Regions from separate parts of the Aeromonas allosaccharophila genome, predicted to be linked through region 2. Evidence: predicted binding sites of a transcription regulator. Region 2 holds the regulator's gene; each other region holds the start of a gene.
What was found. The regulator sigma-54, encoded in region 2, starts transcription at its own class of promoters, with help from an activator protein. The targets are predictions, from matches to a motif close to TGGCACNGTTTTNGCTT.
Positions count from the first base shown of each region.

Region 1: the regulator sigma-54 is predicted to act here: its motif matches at 1,358-1,374, upstream of flhA (flagellar biosynthesis protein FlhA).
Region 3: the regulator sigma-54 is predicted to act here: its motif matches at 3,056-3,072, upstream of flgA (flagellar basal body P-ring formation chaperone FlgA).
Region 4: the regulator sigma-54 is predicted to act here: its motif matches at 3,101-3,117, upstream of glnA (glutamate--ammonia ligase).

Region 1 is NZ_CP065745.1:2,224,175-2,228,889, reverse strand. Features, by position in the region: gene fliR (flagellar biosynthetic protein FliR) at 1-180, shown strand, start outside; gene flhB (flagellar biosynthesis protein FlhB) at 173-1,303, shown strand; gene flhA (flagellar biosynthesis protein FlhA) at 1,411-3,513, shown strand; gene flhF (flagellar biosynthesis protein FlhF) at 3,530-4,715, shown strand, end outside.
Region 2 is NZ_CP065745.1:3,116,399-3,121,113, forward strand. Features, by position in the region: gene rapZ (RNase adapter RapZ) at 1-545, opposite strand, end outside; gene ptsN (PTS IIA-like nitrogen regulatory protein PtsN) at 591-1,037, opposite strand; gene hpf (ribosome hibernation promoting factor) at 1,040-1,327, opposite strand; gene I6G90_RS14170 (RNA polymerase factor sigma-54) at 1,349-2,788, opposite strand; gene lptB (LPS export ABC transporter ATP-binding protein) at 2,854-3,579, opposite strand; gene lptA (lipopolysaccharide transport periplasmic protein LptA) at 3,583-4,110, opposite strand; gene lptC (LPS export ABC transporter periplasmic protein LptC) at 4,097-4,657, opposite strand; gene kdsC (3-deoxy-manno-octulosonate-8-phosphatase KdsC) at 4,654-4,715, opposite strand, start outside.
Region 3 is NZ_CP065745.1:497,102-501,816, forward strand. Features, by position in the region: gene I6G90_RS02235 (peptide ABC transporter substrate-binding protein) at 1-850, shown strand, start outside; gene yfcE (phosphodiesterase) at 861-1,403, shown strand; gene I6G90_RS02245 (flagella synthesis protein FlgN) at 1,440-1,856, opposite strand; gene flgM (flagellar biosynthesis anti-sigma factor FlgM) at 1,853-2,173, opposite strand; gene flgA (flagellar basal body P-ring formation chaperone FlgA) at 2,265-2,948, opposite strand; gene I6G90_RS02260 (chemotaxis protein CheV) at 3,093-4,004, shown strand; gene I6G90_RS02265 (CheR family methyltransferase) at 4,022-4,715, shown strand, end outside.
Region 4 is NZ_CP065745.1:3,707,341-3,712,055, forward strand. Features, by position in the region: gene glnL (nitrogen regulation protein NR(II)) at 1-854, opposite strand, end outside; gene I6G90_RS16945 (DUF4124 domain-containing protein) at 941-1,519, opposite strand; gene glnA (glutamate--ammonia ligase) at 1,635-3,044, opposite strand; gene typA (translational GTPase TypA) at 3,397-4,715, shown strand, end outside.

The DNA.
Region 1 (4,715 bases), 890 kb from region 2:
GCGGCGCCGCAGCTCAATATTTTCAGTATCGGTTTTGCGGTCAGCATGATGTCGGGTCTGCTGATCCTCTGGCTCACTATCGGCGGGTTCCTCGGCCACTTCGACATGATGTGGGAGCGGGTGCAGGAGGTCAGCTGCGAGCTGATCAACACCCAGTGCTTCGGGGGCGCTCATGGCTGATACCGACCAGGAACGTACCGAACAACCCACGGGCAAACGACTGCAACAGGCCCGTGAAAAAGGGCAGATAGCACGTTCAAAAGAGTTGGGAACCGCCAGCGTTCTGCTCTCGGCGGTATTTGGCCTGTTGATGCTCAAGGGCTCGCTGGCGACCGCCATGATCAAGGTCGTCACCATGGGCTTTACTCTGGATCGGGAGCAGGCTTTCGATCCCAATGCCATGATCGCCATGTTGCCGGCGCTGCTGGGGGAACTGGTTCTTCCGCTGGGGTTGTTGTTCGCGCTGGTGGCGATTGCCGCCTTTATCGGCAACACCCTGATGGGGGGGATGAACTTCTCCACCGAAGCCATGATGCCCAAGATGAGCAAGTTGAGTCCGCTCAGTGGCCTCAAGCGGATGTTCGGGGTGCAGTCGCTGATCGAGCTGGTCAAGTCCATCGCCAAGGTGGTGTTCATCACTCTGTTTGCCTGGTGGATGTTATCCAGCCAGTTCAATCACCTGCTCAACCTCTCCATGGAGGGATTTCCCGGTGGCATTATCGATGCGCTGGAGCTGTTTCTCTGGATGTTGATCATCCTCTGCTGCGCCCTGCTTCCCATCGTGGCCATCGATGTGCCGTTCCAGCAGTGGAACCATATGCGTCAGCTCAAGATGACCAAGCAGGAGGTGAAGGACGAGTTCAGGGACAGCGAAGGCAAGCCCGAGGTAAAAGGCAAGATCCGCCAGTTGCAGATGCAGATGGCGATGCGCCGGATGATGGGCGATGTGCCCAAGGCCGATGTGGTGATCACCAACCCGACCCACTACTCGGTGGCGCTCAAGTATGATGCGAGCAAACCCGGTGCCGCGCCCAAGGTCGTGGCCAAGGGTACCGATGAAATTGCAATGAAGATCAGGGAGATAGCCAGAGAGTACGAGATCCCGATCATGCCGTCACCGGCTTTGACCCGGGCTATCTTCCACTCAACCGAGCTGGGCCACGAGATCCCGGAAGGGCTGTTTGCGGCGGTTGCCCAGGTGCTCGCCTATGTTTTCCAGCTCAAAAAATTCCGCCGTGGTCAGGGGCGTCGTCCCCAGCCGCTGGCCAAGGATCTCCCCATCCCGACCGAATATCGCAAATGACAAAGTTCTGACGTAGTCAAAATAAATCCATTGTATTTCAATGTCTTGTATTGTTGGCTTGATGTTTGCTTTAATCTGGCACCAGCAGGTTGAAATTGAGAAGCGCGATGGAATTCAAGGCAGTATTGGGCCAGTTCAAAGAGTACCGGGGAGTATTGGGCAAAGGCCTTGGTACCCCTCTGCTGGTATTGGCTGCGCTCGGCATGGTGGTGTTGCCCATCCCGCCGTTGATGCTGGATGTGCTCTTCTCCTTCAACATTGCCCTCTCCATCGTGATACTGCTGGTGGCCGTCTATACCCGGCGTCCCCTCGAATTTGCTGCCTTCCCGACCGTATTGCTGCTCGCTACCTTGCTGCGGTTGGCGTTGAACGTCGCCTCGACCCGGGTGGTGTTGCTGGAAGGTCATAATGGTACTGCCGCTGCGGGCCATGTGATCGAGGCGTTCGGTAATGTGGTGATCGGCGGCAACTATGCGGTCGGCATCATCGTCTTTACCATCCTGATGATCATCAACTTTGTGGTGATCACCAAGGGTGCCGGGCGGATCGCGGAAGTGAGTGCCCGTTTTACCCTTGATGCGATGCCGGGCAAACAGATGGCTATCGATGCCGATTTGAACGCCGGTCTCATCAATCAGGAAGATGCGAAGAAGCGTCGTCAGGATGTGACCCAGGAAGCCGACTTTTACGGCTCCATGGACGGTGCCTCAAAGTTTGTCAAAGGGGATGCCATCGCGGGCATCATGATCCTCTTTATCAACATCATCGGTGGCTTCATCATCGGGATGATGCAGCACCAGCTGACCTTCAGCGAGTCTGCCGAGATCTATACCCTGCTGGCCATAGGTGACGGTCTGGTGGCGCAGATCCCCTCCCTGCTGCTCTCCATCGCCGCCGCCATCATAGTGACCCGTCAGAATACCGATCAGGACATGGGGACTGCGGTATTGGGTCAGCTGTTTGACAATCCCAAGGCGCTGATCATCTCTGCCGGCATTCTGCTGATGATGGGACTGGTGCCGGGGATGCCGCATTTTGCCTTCCTGAGTTTGGGGGCTCTCTCGGCCGCCGGCGCCTGGTGGCTGCTGCGCCGCGAGAAACTGGCGGCCGCCAAAGCGGCCAAGGGCGAGCTGTTGCCTGCCACTGCCGAACAGCCTCATGAGCAGAAAGAGCTGAGTTGGGACGATGTGATGCCGGTGGACATCATAGGGCTTGAAGTCGGCTATCAGCTGATCCCGCTGGTGGATCGCAATCAGGGTGGTGAACTGCTCAACCGGATCAAAGGGGTACGCAAGAAACTCTCGCAAGAGTTGGGCTTTCTGGTCCCGGCCGTGCACATTCGCGACAATCTGGATCTGGCGCCAAACCAATATCGCATCACCTTGATGGGGGTCAGTACCGGCGAGGCCAATGTCTACCATGATAAAGAGATGGCCATCAATCCGGGGCAGGTATTTGGCCAGATCCAGGGGATAGCCACCCGGGATCCCGCCTTCGGGCTGGAAGCGGTCTGGGTTGCCAAGGAGATGGTCTCTCAAGCACAGACGCTGGGTTATACGGTGGTGGATACCGCGACCGTGGTAGCTACCCATCTGAGCCAGATCCTCACCAACCATGCGGCTCTGCTGCTGGGTCATGACGAGGTACAACAGCTGCTGGACATGATTGGCAAACATCAGAGCAAGCTGGTCGAAGGGCTGGTGCCGGAAGTGATCAGCATGGGTAACCTGGTGAAGGTATTGCAGAATTTGCTCAATGAAGGCGTGCCAATCCGCGATATGCGCACTATCCTGCAGACCCTGGTTGAATACGCGCCGCGCAGTCCGGATCCGGAAGTGCTCACCGCCGCTTGCCGGATTGCCCTGCGTCGCCTGATTGTGCAGGAGATTGCAGGCCCGGATCCTGAGCTGCCGGTGATTACCTTGGCTCCGGAATTGGAACGTATATTGCATCAATCCCTGCAGGCAGGTGGCGGTGATGGTGCCGGTATTGAACCGGGTCTGGCAGAGCGGATGCAGCGCTCACTGGTGGAGGCCACACAGCGGCAAGAGTTGGAAGGTCAACCTGCCGTGCTGCTGACATCGGGGATCTTGCGCAATACCCTGGCCAAGTTTGTGAAGAATGCCATTCCTGGATTGCGCGTTCTGTCTTATCAGGAAGTGCCCGACGACAAGCAAATTCGCATCGTCAGTGCGGTGGGGCAGAACTAGTTAGCGGAGACGACGGGTGAAGATTAAGCGGTTTTTTGCCAAGGACATGCGAACGGCTCTGGCCGAGGTCAAGGAGACTCTCGGGCCTGACGCCGTCATCATGTCCAACAAAAAAGTCACCGGAGGGGTAGAGATAGTCGCCGCAGTCGATTATCAATCCCAGGTTCCGGGGCCCAAAGATGCGCCGGTTCGCCGTCAGCTGAACGATGAGAGCGTCAATATTTCGTCTGCCGCACGGCAGATGATCCGTCCCGAGCCGACACCGGCGAAGGAGCAGAACGAACATTATGCCGATACCCTGGCCGCCTTGCTGGCGCGCCAGCAGAAGCTCAAGCCGGGCAATGCGGCGCCAATGGGCAACACCCAATCGGCCGGTCTGGCTGCTGCCAATGCAGCGCCCAGAACCTTGGCCGAGCAAGGGCAGTGGGGCGCAGCCCCGGAACCTGCCAAGCCCAAGGCCCGGGTTGCCTCCGGTCAGCGTCCCCCTCAACCTGCCCAGCGGGATCAGGAGATGGAGGGGATGCGCAAGGAGATGGCCAGCATCCGCAAATTGCTGGAGCACCAGATCTCCGGTCTGATGTGGCAAGAGGTGGAGCGCCGCGAACCGATGCGGGCCCTGCTGATCAAGGAGCTCAAGAAGCTCGGCTTTGACGATGCGTTTGCCGATCAACTGGCGGGGCTTATCCCCGAAGATATGTCCATCCATCAGGCGATGGCCCAGTTGGCCGAGGTGCTGACGGCCCAGCTCAAGATCAGCGAAGACGAGATTTTGCGTCAGGGCGGCGCGGTTGCGCTGCTTGGTCCGACCGGGGTGGGCAAAACCACTACTATCGCCAAGCTGGCTGCCCGTTTCGCCATGAAGTATGGCGCCGAGCAGGTGGCGCTGATCACCACCGACAACTACCGGATCGGTGCCCATGAGCAGCTGCAGACCTATGGCCGCATCATGGGTTGCCCGGTACGCCAGGTGCGTGATGCCGAAGAGTTGGCCAATGCGCTTTATCAGTTCCGCCATCGTCGGCTGGTACTTATCGATACGGCCGGGGTGGGTCAGCGGGATATCCGCCTGACCGAGCAGCTCGATACCCTGGTCAAGAATGCCAAGGTGCGGATCCGCAGTTATCTGGTGATGTCGGCAACCTCCCAGCGTCGGGTGATGCAGGAGGCGGTGGACCATTTCCGGCGTATTCCATTAAGCGGCT
Region 2 (4,715 bases):
ACGAAGTCGGCATCTTTGGGAATGCCGTACTTGAACCCGAACGACTCGAACACCAGCACCAGCTCGTTCTCTTTCTTGCCGAGCACCCGGGTCTTGATGAGCTCGCTCAGGTCGTGAATGCTGAGGTTGGTGGTGTCGATACGCAGATCCGCAGTTGAAGAGAGGGGCGAAAGCAGGTTGGTCTCTTCCCGAATGGCCTCATCCAGCGACAGCTTGTTGCGTGACAGGGGGTGCAAGCGGCGGCTCTCGCCATAACGCTTCAGCAGAGTGCCGTTGTCGGCATCGAAGAAGAAGCTGGAGAACTTTACCCGCCCTTCATTGCGCACCTGGGCCAGCAGATTTTCCAGTTTCTCCGGCTCGCTCGGCAGGTTGCGCACATCGATACTGACCGCCAGTTTGTCATACTGGCTCTCGACCGAGACAATCAGCTGCGGCAGCAGATTGACCGGCAGGTTGTCCACACAGTAGTAACCCAGATCTTCCAGCACTCGCAGGGCTACCGTTTTACCGGAGCCCGAACGTCCACTTACCACGATTAACTGCATCTTGTTCCCTCACGCCAAAACGGGTGTCTCATCCTTGGCCTGCTGTCAGGCCGAGGTCATGATCTGATAGAGCTCTTCATCGCTGGTTGCCTGGCGCAACTGGCGGCAGACCGCCTTGTCACCGAGCTTGGAAGCCATCAGGGAAAGGGTCTTGAGATGCTGCTTGCACTCGCTTTCCGGCACCAGCAAGGCAAACAGCAGGTCAACCGGTTGATTGTCGATGGCGTCGAAAGGAATAGGATCGGCAAAGGTCATCAGGATCGCGGTTGGCGGGAATTCATCGTCAATACGACCGTGGGGGATCGCAATACCGGCACCGATCCCGGTACTGCCCATTTTTTCGCGGGCCAGCAAACATTCGAACAGCGCCTGACGGGAAGTGCCAAGGCGTTCGGCGGCCAGCTCGCTGATGATTTCGAGGGCGCGTTTCTTGCTGGTACAAGGGACTGCACTCTTGGTGCAGTCCCGACTCAGTATGTGTTCAAGTTGCATAGTTATTTTTTGTTTAACTTATCTTTGTGCTTGATGATCTGCCTGTCCAGCTTGTCGAGCAAGGTGTCTATCGCAGCATACATATCGGCATGTTCAGAGTTGGCAAACACTTCGCCACCGCTGACGTGCAATTTGGCTTCCGCTATCTGGTTCAGTTTTTCCACGCTAAGCACCACATGAACATTGTTGATGTGGTCGAAGTGACGCTCGAGTTTGGCAAATTTGTTGTTCACATAATCACGCAGAGCTTCGGTGATCTCGACATGGTGTCCGGTCAGGTTAATTTGCATAACATCATCCTTTTGTTTTGCCTAAACCAGGCGTTTGCGCTGATTGGAAGGTGGGATAAACAAGGATTCGCGATACTTAGCGATCGTGCGTCTCGCCACCATAATACCCTGTTCGGCCAGCAAATCCGCGATCTTGCTATCACTTAACGGCTTGGCAGGATTCTCTGCCGTCACCAGCTTCTTGATGAGCGCGCGAATTGCGGTCGATGAGCACTCTCCTCCTCCTTCGGTGTTCACATGGCTGGAGAAAAAAAACTTCAATTCGAAGATACCACGGGGGGTATGCATGTACTTCTGGGTCGTCACCCGGGAGATGGTCGACTCATGCATCTCCACCGCTTCGGCGATGTCGTTGAGCACCATCGGCTTCATCGCCTCTTCACCATACTCGAAAAAGCCCTGCTGCTGCTCGACAATGCAACTGGCCACCTTCAGCAGGGTGTCATTGCGACTCTCCAGGCTCTTGATGAACCACTTGGCTTCCTGCAAATGGGAGCGGATAAACTGGGTATCGGTGCTGCTGCGGGCGTTGCGGGCCATGGCGGCATAGGTCTCGTTGACCCTGATGCGGGGAGCGGAATCGGGATTGAGCTCGACCACCCACTTGTTGCCCTTCTTGACCACGGAAACATCGGGGATCACGTACTGGGAGTCGCTCTGGATGATGCCGTTACCGGGGCGCGGCTCCAGCAGCTGGATCAGATCCAGCACCTCCTTGAGGTCGCTCTCCTTGAGTTTGGTCTTGCGGGCGAGGGTACGATAATCGCGGTTGCCGAGCAGCTCCATGTGCTCGAGGATCACCTCCTTGGCCTCATTGAGCCAGGAGGTCTGCGGGTCATACTGCTCCAGCTGGATCAGCAGGCACTCCTGCACCGAACGGGCGGCAATGCCGACCGGGTCGAAATGCTGCACCCGCTTGAGCACCGCCTCGACCTCGTCGAGTTCGACCTCCAGCTCGTCGCTGCCCACCGCCTGTTGAATGTCTTCCAGCGCAACGGTCAGATAGCCGGATTCGTCGATAGCATCGATGATGGCGAGCGCAATGGCGGCATCCACGTCGCTGAACGGGGTGAGTCGCATCTGCCACAGCAGATAATCCTGCAGGTTTTCGGTAGTCTCCCCCTGATAGACGCTATCTTCCCCATCGTGGATGGGGCCGGCGCTCTGGGCGGTGCCGGCGGAGTAGACCTCATCCCAGGTCGTATCCACCGGCAACTCGTCCGGCATCTGCTCCTGAGCCATGGCATCGCTGGAGTCCATTTGACTGTCATCGACCGGCGCTTCCGGTGCGCTCTCCTGCTGCTCGCTCTCTTCCTGCTCCAGCAGAGGGTTGTTTTCGAGCGCTTGCTGAATTTCCTGCTGAAGTTCCAGGGTGGAGAGCTGGAGCAGACGAATCGCTTGTTGTAATTGCGGCGTCATGGTCAGGGACTGACCGAGACGCAACTGTAATGTCGGCTTCATCTACGTCGGGATATCCTTATGTTCAGCGAGGCAGGCGTCAAAGGAAATGAAGGCATGCCCCCTTACTATAGACTGAATTGATCGCCCAAATAGACGCGCTTGACCTGTTCATCGGCGAGGATGTCAGCCGGTGCACCTTCGGCAATCATCTTGCCGTGGCTGACGATATAGGCCTTCTCACATACGTCCAGAGTCTCTCTGACGTTGTGGTCGGTAATCAAGACGCCGAGGCCTCTATCTTTCAGATGCTGAATGATCTTCTTGATGTCTATCACAGAAATCGGGTCAACCCCTGCAAATGGCTCATCCAGCAGAATAAAACGCGGCTCGGCCGCCAGTGCGCGGGCGATCTCGACCCGGCGGCGCTCACCACCGGAGAGGCTCTGACCCAAGTTGTCACGAATGTGGGTGATGTTGAACTCTTCCAGCAGCTGCTGAACCTTGTCCTCACGCTCCTCGCGGCTCAACCCCTTGCGGGTCTGCATCACCCCCATCAGATTGTCGAACACCGACAGGCGACGGAAGATGGAGGCCTCCTGCGGCAGGTAACCGATACCGTTGCGAGCCCGCACATGCATGGGCTGCAGGCTGATGTCCTGATCGTCGATGGTGATGAGACCTGCATCGCGCTGCACCAGCCCGACGATCATGTAAAACGAGGTGGTCTTGCCGGCACCGTTGGGGCCGAGCAGGCCGACAATCTGGCCGGTGCCCACTTCCAGGCTGACGTCACTCACCACCATGCGGCGCTTGTAGCTCTTCTGCAGGCCCACTGCTTTTAACACTGCCATGGTTTATTTTCCCTGCTTCTGCTGATCGGCGGGCTTGTCGAAATTCTCTACCTGATCCGGCAGGAACACGGTCTTGACCCGCTGGTTCGGGCTCTTGCTCTCGGCAATCATCTTCTGTTTGACGATGTCGTAGCGGATCAGATCGCCATTGACCTGGCTATCCTCCTGCTTGAGCTGACCGTTACCGGTGATGGTCACCAGCCGGTTTTTCAGCTCGTAGCGGATGGTGTTGCCATGGGCGTTGACCGGCTTGCCGTTATCCAGGATCTGGAAGAAGGTGGCCGGTTTGCCGTAGGCGGTCATTACCTCGGCCCCTTTCTCGCCGGAACGGGTCACCACCACCTTGTCAGCCTTGATCTTGATGGTGCCCTGATTGATGGTCACATCCTCTTCGAAGGTGATGCGGTTGTCCTGCATCTCAGCCACCTGCTTGACGGCATCGACGTAGACCTTCTCGGCAAAGTCGGACTCTTTGGCGGTCACCGCACTACACAACAACAGGGCTGCGAGGGCCAGATTAGCGTTTTTCATTGAAATAGATTGCATGACCTTGATCCAGTAACTCAAAATATTTGCGGTCCAGATGGCCCTTGAGGCCAACCCCTTGGGTCTGGAAATCCCGACCCAGAATGTTCACTTCCCGGTTGCTGCGCACATCCTGTGTCACCAGATCCAGCTCCAGATAGGGCGTATCGAGCGTGGAGATGAAGGAGGTGGGCAACAGACCATCCAGATGCACCTTGTCCCGCAGGATGACGTTGTCGCCGGTGTTGAGCACGCCAGTTTCGGCGGTGACCTTCCACTCGGCGGCACCTTGCTCGTCATACATGTAGACCACCGGCTTGTCGAAGGTGGCCTGCTCGAGGATCTGATAATACTCGGCGTAGGTCGACTCCAGCCGTTCGGTGCGCTTGCCATTGATATCAAAACGGGTGGTCACCAGATCTTTGGCGACAAAATCCGGCTGATAGTTTTCGATTTTGACGGCGCTCTCCGGCACCAGCTCCACCTTGCCCAACTGCCAGGCGACCAGCGCCACCAGCAGCAACAAGGCGAACAACAGGGTCTGTCTGCTCATACCGAGGCCTCGGGCTGATAGTCGCCGTGGCCTTGCGCCTGCAGAATGAGGTCGCACA
Region 3 (4,715 bases), 2.0 Mb from region 2:
GCGGCTGCGTTATGAGGCCGGTGAAATCCAGCTGACCAACAAGGTCTCCCCCGGCTATTACCAGAAGATGAAGCGCGAATCCCCGGAGCGGCTGTGGGGCTTGCCGCTGTTTGGTACCTATCTCTATGCGTTCAATCTGAAGCGCCCGGAACTTCAGGATGTGCGGGTGCGTCAGGCGCTCTCCATGGCGGTTGATCGACAGCAGCTCATTGGTGCTGTGAGCGGGCAGGATGAACAGGCTGCATGGTCGCTGTTGCCGGAGATGCCGTGTTATCCCCGGGTGGTATTGCCTGTGGCGCTCGAGGATATGCCGACTCGGCAGGCCAAAGCGGCAGCCCTGCTGTCAGCGGCCGGGTATAACAGTGCGAATCCACTCAAGCTGAGCATTACCTACAACACTGCCGACACCCACAAGCAGATGGCGATGGCCATTGCCGCCATGTGGCAGAAGCTGGGGGTGCAGGTCTCCCTCAACAGTCTGGAGTGGGGGGCCTATCAGGTGGCCAAGGATAGCGGTGATTTTCAGGTGGCCAGAAGCTTCCTGTTTGGCGATTACGTCGAGCCGTCAGCCATGCTGGGCAGCTTCCGTTGTCAGGATCTGCGCAACGAGAGCGGCTACTGCAATCCCGATTTTGATCTGCTGCTGGAGCAGGCGGCCAACACGCTGGACAGTGCGAGCCGGGGTGAACTGTACCGCCATGCCGAACAGTTGCTGCTCGAAGAGGCGCCGATCATCCCCGTATATCATTACAATCAGATGAGACTGGTCGATCCCGCGCTGCGAGGGCTGCCCAGCCAGAATTTGAAAGGGACGATTGCCACCAAGGATCTCTATTTCAGCCCGCAGTGAGGAGCATTTCATGAAACTTGCCATCATTTCCGACATCCACGGCAGCATCATTGCGCTGGAGCGGGTGCTGACCCAACTTGAGCCCTGGCAGCCGGATCACTATCTGCTGCTCGGCGATCTGCTCAACCATGGCCCGCGCAATCCTCTGCCGGAGGGGTATAACCCGGCTGCCGTGGCCGATCGGCTCAACGAGCTGGCACCGCAGATCATCGCGGTGCGGGGCAATTGCGATTCCGAAGTGGATCAGATGCTGTTGCGCTTTCCCATTACCGCCCCCTACAACCAGCTGCTGGTCGATGAGCGGCGCTGGTTTGTCAGCCACGGTCATCTTTACCGTCCGGACGAGGTACAGCTCCCGGCGGGCAGTCTGTTCCTGAGTGGCCACACTCATGTGCCGGTGCTGGAGTGGCAGGGGGAGCGGGTATTGATGAACCCGGGATCGATCTGTTTCCCGCGCGGCGAGCTGCCTGCCAGTTACGGGTGCTATGAAGACGGGGTGCTACGCGTCAATGCGTGTGAGGATGGGCGAGAGTTGCTGAGACTGGTGTTTTAAAACGGACAGCAAAAATGCAAGGCCTGATAAGAGATGTCAGGCCTTGATACCGTAGGAGCGGGTGCCAGAGCGAGTGTTGCCCTTGGCGTCATAGGTCAGGCTGTTGCGATCTCGCAACTGACTCAGAAAGGTTGCCAGACGACGGTTGGAGACCATGCTCAATTCAAGCAAACGACCGTTGATATCATTTTGTGCCTGGCAGGCATCCAGTTTTGCACGAAGTTGCGCTATCACGTCGGGATATGCTGCCAGCTGCAGTGCCAGTTCCGGCATCTCTGCCAGCGTCTTGTCCAGGGTTTCTATCGCAGCAAGCAACTGCTGTTTGCGCTCGGTCAGTGCAGGCAGGGCCAGTGCCTGATGCTGCTCGAGCAAGCTGAACTCCTCTTCCAGAATGCCTTGCATCTGGCTGAGGTAATCATCTTGGGTGTGCAGTAACGAAGGTAAGTCCATCATCCCAGAACTTTGTCCAGATTGGCCTCGAAACTGAACATCTTCTTGGCAACAGCTTCGCTGTTGACCTGATATTCGCCACTGGCAACGGCTTTTTTCAGTCGTTCGACCTTGCTCTCGTTGCCGGTCGAGGCGGTATTGAGGTTTTGTTGCATTTTTTGCAATTGTTGCGCCTCACTGGTCAAGGAGACGGAGTCCAGCTTGACAGTAGCCGCTTTGTTTTCGGGCGATGAGGTGACTGACTTGCTGCCTGTCCCCTGGCTATTAGCGGTATTTTGCAACCGATTGTTCGCCAAGTTGTTGATATTGTTGATGGCCATTTTAGTTACCTTCGTCTGCTTTAAGGTTTGCTTACCTGTTTATCGGTGCGGCAGGTCAAAACTTTAGAAAAAAGTTGTCAAGGATCCGGATTTAAAACGTGACCGATACGGCACCCACTGCACTGACTTTACCCTCAACGGTTTTGCCGGAGCGAATATTGACGAGTTTGATGATCTCTCCGAAGCTGCCATCTTGCAAGGCTCGGGCCATGGTTTTGATCTGGAAGTTGCTGTTTTCTGCCGTCAGAGTGACCTGATCCCCTTTACACACTACACAAACCTGGCTCAAACGGATGGGCTGCCCCGGTTTTAGCTCCCGCTTGCTGCGCACCCCGATAAGAGGGGCTGTGTCAGTCAGGTAGTCGCCGCGGATCAGGGTTTGATCCTGATAGGCCAGGACCAGCTGGCTTTCACTCAGCAGATCCCCCTTGGCAATGGGGTTGGCCACCGTGACATAGGGCTTTTGAATGCTGACCCGCACCGGGAGATAGACGTCCCAAGGTTTGTCTTCCTCACATTTAAGGTAAACTGTTGTATTGCGGCGAATTTCCATTTTTGCTGGTAAGCTGATAGTGAGCAGATCTTCGCAGCGGGTCAGTGGGAGCCGTTCATCCAGCGTGGCAGGGGTGACCTCAGCTCTGGCATCCAACGGAACATCCAGCTGGCTGTAAACGAACTCTTGTGCCCTTTCTTGCAGATAAGTAGTGACGTCCGAGGCGTAGCTGGAAGATATGCTGCCAAAAAAGAGGCTGATGAGTAAAAGTCGGTTAATCATTTTCGCTCGTTGGTCGATAAGTTGTTCACGCATATCACCATATTTAACTATGATTGCTTCAGAATCTGTTCGTTGTCACATCGATAGTCTGACGCAATCCATCACGCATGCATGATTAATGCCAAGCGTTTTTAGGGAGTGTTTATGGCCAGTATTCTGGACTCGGTCAACCAGCGTACCCAGCTCGTGGGACAAAACCGGCTGGAGTTGTTGTTGTTTCGTCTCAACGGACGTCAAAGATTTGGCATCAACGTATTCAAAGTGCGTGAAGTGTTGCAGTGCCCCCCCTTGACCGTGATGCCCAAACTGAACTCCTGCATTCGCGGGGTCGCCCATATTCGTGGCCAGACGATTTCGGTCATCGATCTCAGCATGGCGGTTGGCAAGCGTCCGATTGAAGATTTGAGCAAGTGCTTCATTATTATCTCCGAGTACAACCGCTCCATTCAGGGTTTTCTGGTGCATTCGGTCGAGCGCATCATCAATATGAACTGGGAGTCGATCCTGCCACCGCCCAAAGGCGCGGGTCGCATCAACTACATGACTGCGGTCACTGAGGTGGATGGCGAGTTGGTAGAGATCCTCGATGTTGAACGCATTCTCAACGAGATCTCCCCGGTATCTACTGAAGTGAGCAAAGAGCTGGTGGAGTCTAGCATCGACCACCCGACCCTGGGACGTCCTGTGCTGGTTGCCGATGACTCTTCTGTTGCGCGCAAACAGGTGCAGCGTGCGCTCGAAGCCATCGGGGTCGAGTGCGTGCTGGCAAAAGATGGTCGTGAAGCACTGAATATGCTGCTGGAAATGGCCAAAAATGGCCCCATCAAGGATCAGATTGCGCTGGTGATTTCGGATATCGAAATGCCGGAAATGGATGGTTACACCTTCACTGCAGAAATCCGGAATAATCCCAATCTCAAGGATTTGCATGTTATTCTGCATACCTCCCTCAGTGGGGTATTCAACCAGGCCATGGTGCAGAAAGTGGGGGCCAACAATTTCATCGCCAAGTTCCAACCGGATGAATTGGCCAAGGCCGTACAAAACGCACTCTAATAAAGAAGAACAGCTGCATGAAGACACTTTCGGACGACTTATACAAACAGTTCAGCAACTTTCTGGCGGTTCAGAGCGGGATCGTGCTGGGTGATAACAAACAGTATCTGGTGAAGAGCCGTCTTTCACCGTTGATGGCTCAGTTTGGCATCGAGAGTCTGTCTGATCTGGTTACCCGTGCAATGAGTGTGCGAGAGCGTGACCTGAAAATGGCCGTGGTGGATGCCATGACAACCAACGAGACCCTCTGGTTTCGTGATACCTATCCGTTTCAACTGCTTACCGACAAGATTTTCCCTGAATTGGGGAAAAGCGGCCGCCCCATCAAGATCTGGTCTGCCGCATCGTCGTCAGGGCAAGAGCCCTACTCCATTGCCATGACGGCGCTGGAACAACAGATGAAAAAGCCGGGCACCTTGCCTGGTGGCGTGCAAATTGTCGGAACGGATATCTCGACGACCATGCTCAACCAGTGCAAGGAAGGCATTTATGACAGTCTTGCACTGGCTCGCGGGTTGTCACCCGAGCGCAAGAAGATGTTTTTTGAGCCTTACGGCGACAACAAGATGCGGGTAGTGGAGCGAGTCAGAAAATTGACCACCTTCCGGCCGATCAATTTGCTGGAGAGCTACAGCCTGCTCGGCAAGTTTGACATCATTTTTTGCCGTAACGTGCTCATCTATTTTGCGCCGGAAGTGAAGTCGAAGATCC
Region 4 (4,715 bases), 590 kb from region 2:
ATCTCCGCCGCCAGCCGGTAGCGTTGGCCGTGGATGGTGATCTGGAACGCGGTGCGAGTCTTGATGCGGATAAGCCCGGTCTGATCGCCCAGCGCTTCGGCGGCGTTGCGCACTATGTTGAGAAACGCCTGCTGCAGCTGATCCGGCTCCATCTCGAATTCGGGGATGCTGGGGTCGTAATCCCGCTCGATGCGAACAGAGGGGGGCAGCTCCAGCTCCACCAGTCGACGTACCTGCTCCAGCACCGAATGGACATTGTGCATCTGGTGGCGGCCGGGGCGCTGGGGGCCGAGCAGCCTATCGACCAGCACCCGCAGCCGGTCGGCCTGCTCGATGATGATGCCGGTATATTCGCGCAGCGCCGGGTCCGGCAACTCTTTTTGCAGCAGCTGGGCCGCGCCGCGCAGGCCGCCGAGGGGATTCTTGATCTCGTGGGCCAGGCCGCGCACCAGCTCCTTGGCCGCCAGCTGTTGGGCATGTTGCTGCTGCTCCTGGCTGATCTTCTTCTGCTGGTCGATCTTGCGCAGCTCCACCACCAGCAGGCGCTGTTCATGGTCAGCCATGGGCGTTGCACTCAGTTCTACCAACCGCGGTTCTCCCTCTACCACCAGGGTCACTTCGCTATCGGTAAAGCCCTGCCCTGAAATGAGGCACTGTTTCAGCCGTTGCAGGTCGAGGGAGATATGTTCCAGCAGATGGGGCAGTTCGATACCGATCAGCCTGCGTTCACTGAGGGAGAGCAGCTGTTCAGCCGCCGGGTTGACGAATTGGATGCTGAGCCGCTCATCCATCAGGATCACGGCGGTCAGCAAATTATCCAAGAGTGTTTTGGCGTTGTCCGAGCGGGTTGGCACAGGTTTCTCCCTAAAACGGTGCTACACACCTGTTATGCACCGATATGGTGCATAGAGTTTACCCGCATCGGTGCGCTATATCACCCCTAGTCGGCTTTGGGGGTGGGTTTGGGAGCCGGCGTCACGCTCGCTCTATGCAGGTAAAAGGTGACTGCACTGGATTTAGCAAGGATCGTACCGTCTTTGGCGAGCAGCTCGAGCTGAGCCTCGTGGGCGCCGCGATCAACGTTCTCGACGCGGATCGACAGGCTGTTGTTGACGATGGGGGCAGCCTTGCCATCCAGGATCAGGCGCACATCATACTGGGTCGGTGGTTTCGGACTGATATTGCCCTGAAAGACGATGTTGCCGGTGTTGTCGCGCAGCGTGCTGCCCTGTTCCGGGGAAAGCAGTTCGATGGCCAGCTTGGCTGCTTCTTTTTCCTTCTTGGCATCGGCGCCGGTCAGGCTGTTGAAGTTGTCCACCTGCACCGATTTGGGCGTGCTGCTGCCCAGCAGCGGGGCGACCCGCAGATCGACCTCTTTGGCACTCTTGTTTGGCGGTGGTGCATCCGTGTAGTGGGTGATGCCATTGCCATCGACCCAGGAGTAGACCTTGGCCGCATCTGCCCCGAACGAGGTCAGTAACAGCAGGGTGAGCACCCCTAAAACATGCTTGTTGTTCATCCATCTCTCCTTGACGGTCATTTTCTTAATCCTATCAGAGAAAAAACCCGCCAGATGGCGGGTTTTGTCACGATTAAGCAAGCTGGCCGGATTTAAATGGGCAGCCTGTTCTGGCTTAGACGGAGTAGTACAGTTCGAACTCCAGCGGGTGCGGGGTCATGCGCACACGGTCAACATCCTGCTGTTTCAGTTCCAGGTAGGAGTTGATGAAGTCATCGCTGAACACGCCACCACGGGTCAGGAACTCGCGATCGCTATCCAGAGCAGCCAGCGCTTCGTCCAGAGAACCGGCAACGGTCGGTACTTCTGCGGCTTCTTCCGGCGGCAGGTCATACAAGTTCTTGTCCATGGCATCGCCCGGATGGATCTTGTTGATGATACCGTCCAGACCGGCCATCAGCTGGGCTGCGAAGGCCAGGTACGGGTTGGCAGCCGGATCCGGGAAGCGCACTTCGATACGACGGGCTTTCGGGCTCGGTACTACCGGGATGCGGATGGAGGCAGAGCGGTTGCGGGCAGAGTAGGCCAGCATGACCGGTGCTTCATAACCCGGAACCAGACGCTTGTAGGAGTTGGTGGTCGGGTTGGCGAAGGCGTTGATGGCCTTGGCGTGCTTGATGATACCGCCGATGTAGTGCAGAGCCATTTCGGACAGGCCGCCATACAGGTCGCCAGCGAACAGGTTGACGCCGTTCTTGGCCAGAGACTGGTGGCAGTGCATGCCGGAGCCGTTGTCACCGAACATGGGTTTCGGCATGAAGGTAACGGTCTTGTTGTAGGCGTGGGCCACGTTGTGGATCACGTACTTCAGCACCTGCACTTCGTCAGCTTTCAGCGTAAGAGTATTAAAGCGGGTAGCGATCTCGTTCTGACCGGCAGTGGCCACTTCGTGGTGGTGAGCTTCAACAACCTGGCCCATCTCTTCCAGCACCAGACACATGGCGGCGCGGATATCCTGGGAGGAGTCGACCGGCGCAACCGGGAAATAACCGCCTTTCACGAACGGACGGTGACCCTTGTTGCCATGCTCATAGGCAGTGCCGGAGTTCCATGCGGCTTCTTCAGATTCGATTTTTACGAAGCTGTGGCCCATGGTGTTCGAGAAGGTGATGTTGTCGAACATGAAGAATTCCGGCTCCGGCCCGAACAGCACGGTGTCAGCGATGCCGCTGGCTTTCAGGAAATCTTCGGCACGCTTGGCAATGGAGCGCGGATCGCGGTCGTAGCCCTGCATGGTGGCAGGCTCCAGCACGTCACAAACGATGTTCAGCGTGGTCTCTTCGGTGAACGGGTCCAGCTTGGCGGAGGCTGCGTCCGGCATCAGTACCATGTCGGATTCGTTGATGCCTTTCCAGCCACCGATGGAGGAACCATCGAACATCTTGCCGTCTTCGAAGAAATCTTCATCAACCTGGTGAGCAGGGATGGATACATGCTGCTCTTTACCCTTGGTGTCGGTAAAGCGCAGATCAACAAACTTGACTTCGTGTTCCTGGATCAGGGCCAATACGTTCTGGGCTGACATGCTAAGTAACCTCCGGTGTTAAAACTCTCTGGGTGAATGCGTCGTCACATTCACATAAGCCAGTATCGTGCCAAGTTTGTGACAGCTTGATTTCAGGGCAATCCCGCTGATGAGGCTCCCCAAAATCAGGCGTTCTCGACTCGTGTTGCATCAATTTAGTGCAGTGGTGGATCGTTTTGGTGCGCTATAATGGTGCGCAAAATACGGCCACCGCCCATCTAAGCAGGGTTTGTCGGGGAGGTCTATGATCCAGATCCGTTGTTGTGCGCGAATGTACTGCAATTCTGCTAGGCAGATCACAAAGGCGAGAGTACAATTAGCGCCCAATTTTACCCGGTGATTTGAGGCGAGAATGTTAGAGAATTTACGCAATATTGCGATTATTGCGCACGTTGACCACGGCAAAACGACTCTGGTTGATAAGCTGCTGCAGCAATCCGGTACTCTGGATCGCACCAGCGAAGGTCAGGAACGGATCATGGACTCCAATGATCTGGAACGGGAACGTGGCATCACCATTCTCGCCAAGAACACTGCGATCCGCTGGAACGACTACCGCATCAACATCGTTGATACCCCGGGTCACGCCGACTTCGGTGGTGAAGTTGAGCGCGTACTGTCCATGGTTGACTCCGTGCTGCTGCTGGTTGACGCCGTAGATGGCCCGATGCCGCAAACCCGTTTCGTGACCCAGAAAGCGTTCGCTCAGGGTCTGAAGCCGATCGTGGTCATCAACAAGATCGACCGTCCGGGTGCTCGTCCTGACTGGGTAATGGATCAGGTATTCGACCTGTTCGACAACCTGGGCGCGACTGACGAACAGCTGGATTTCAAAGTTGTTTACGCCTCTGCACTGAACGGTTGGGCCACCATGGATCAGGACGTCGAGTCCGAGAACATGGAGCCGCTGTTCCAGGCTATCGTTGACAACGTAGAAGCCCCGGCGGCGGATGCCGACGGTGGTTTCCAGATGCAGATTTCCCAGCTGGACTACAACTCCTACGTCGGCGTTATCGGTATCGGCCGTATCACCCGTGGTCGCGTCAAGACCAACCAGCAAGTCACCATCGTTGGTGCTGACGGCAAAACCCGTAACGGTAAAGTCGGCCAGGTGCTGGGTTACCTGGGCCTGTCCCGTACTGAAGTTACCGACGCGCAAGCGGGTGACATCATCGCCATCACCGGTCTGGGCGAGCTGAAAATCTCCGACACCATCTGTGACAACGGTGCTGTTGAAGCCCTGCCGCCGCTCTCCGTTGACGAGCCGACCGTGAACATGACCTTCCAGGTCAACACCTCACCGTTCGCCGGTAAAGAAGGCAAGTTCGTGACCTCCCGTAACATTCTGGAGCGTCTGAACCAGGAGCTGGTCCACAACGTGGCCCTGCGCGTGGAAGAGACTGATGATCCGGACAAGTTCCGCGTATCCGGTCGTGGTGAACTGCACCTCTCCATCCTGATCGAAAACATGCGTCGCGAAGGTTACGAACTGGCTGTGTCTCGTCCGGAAGTAATCCTGCGTACCGTTGACGGCGTTCTGCAAGAACCGTTCGAAACCGTAACCGTGGACGTTGAAGAAGCGCACCAGGGTTCCGTGATGGAGCAACTGGGTCTGCGTAAAGGCGAAATGACCAACATGACGCCGGATGGCAAGGGTCGTGTCCGTCTTGA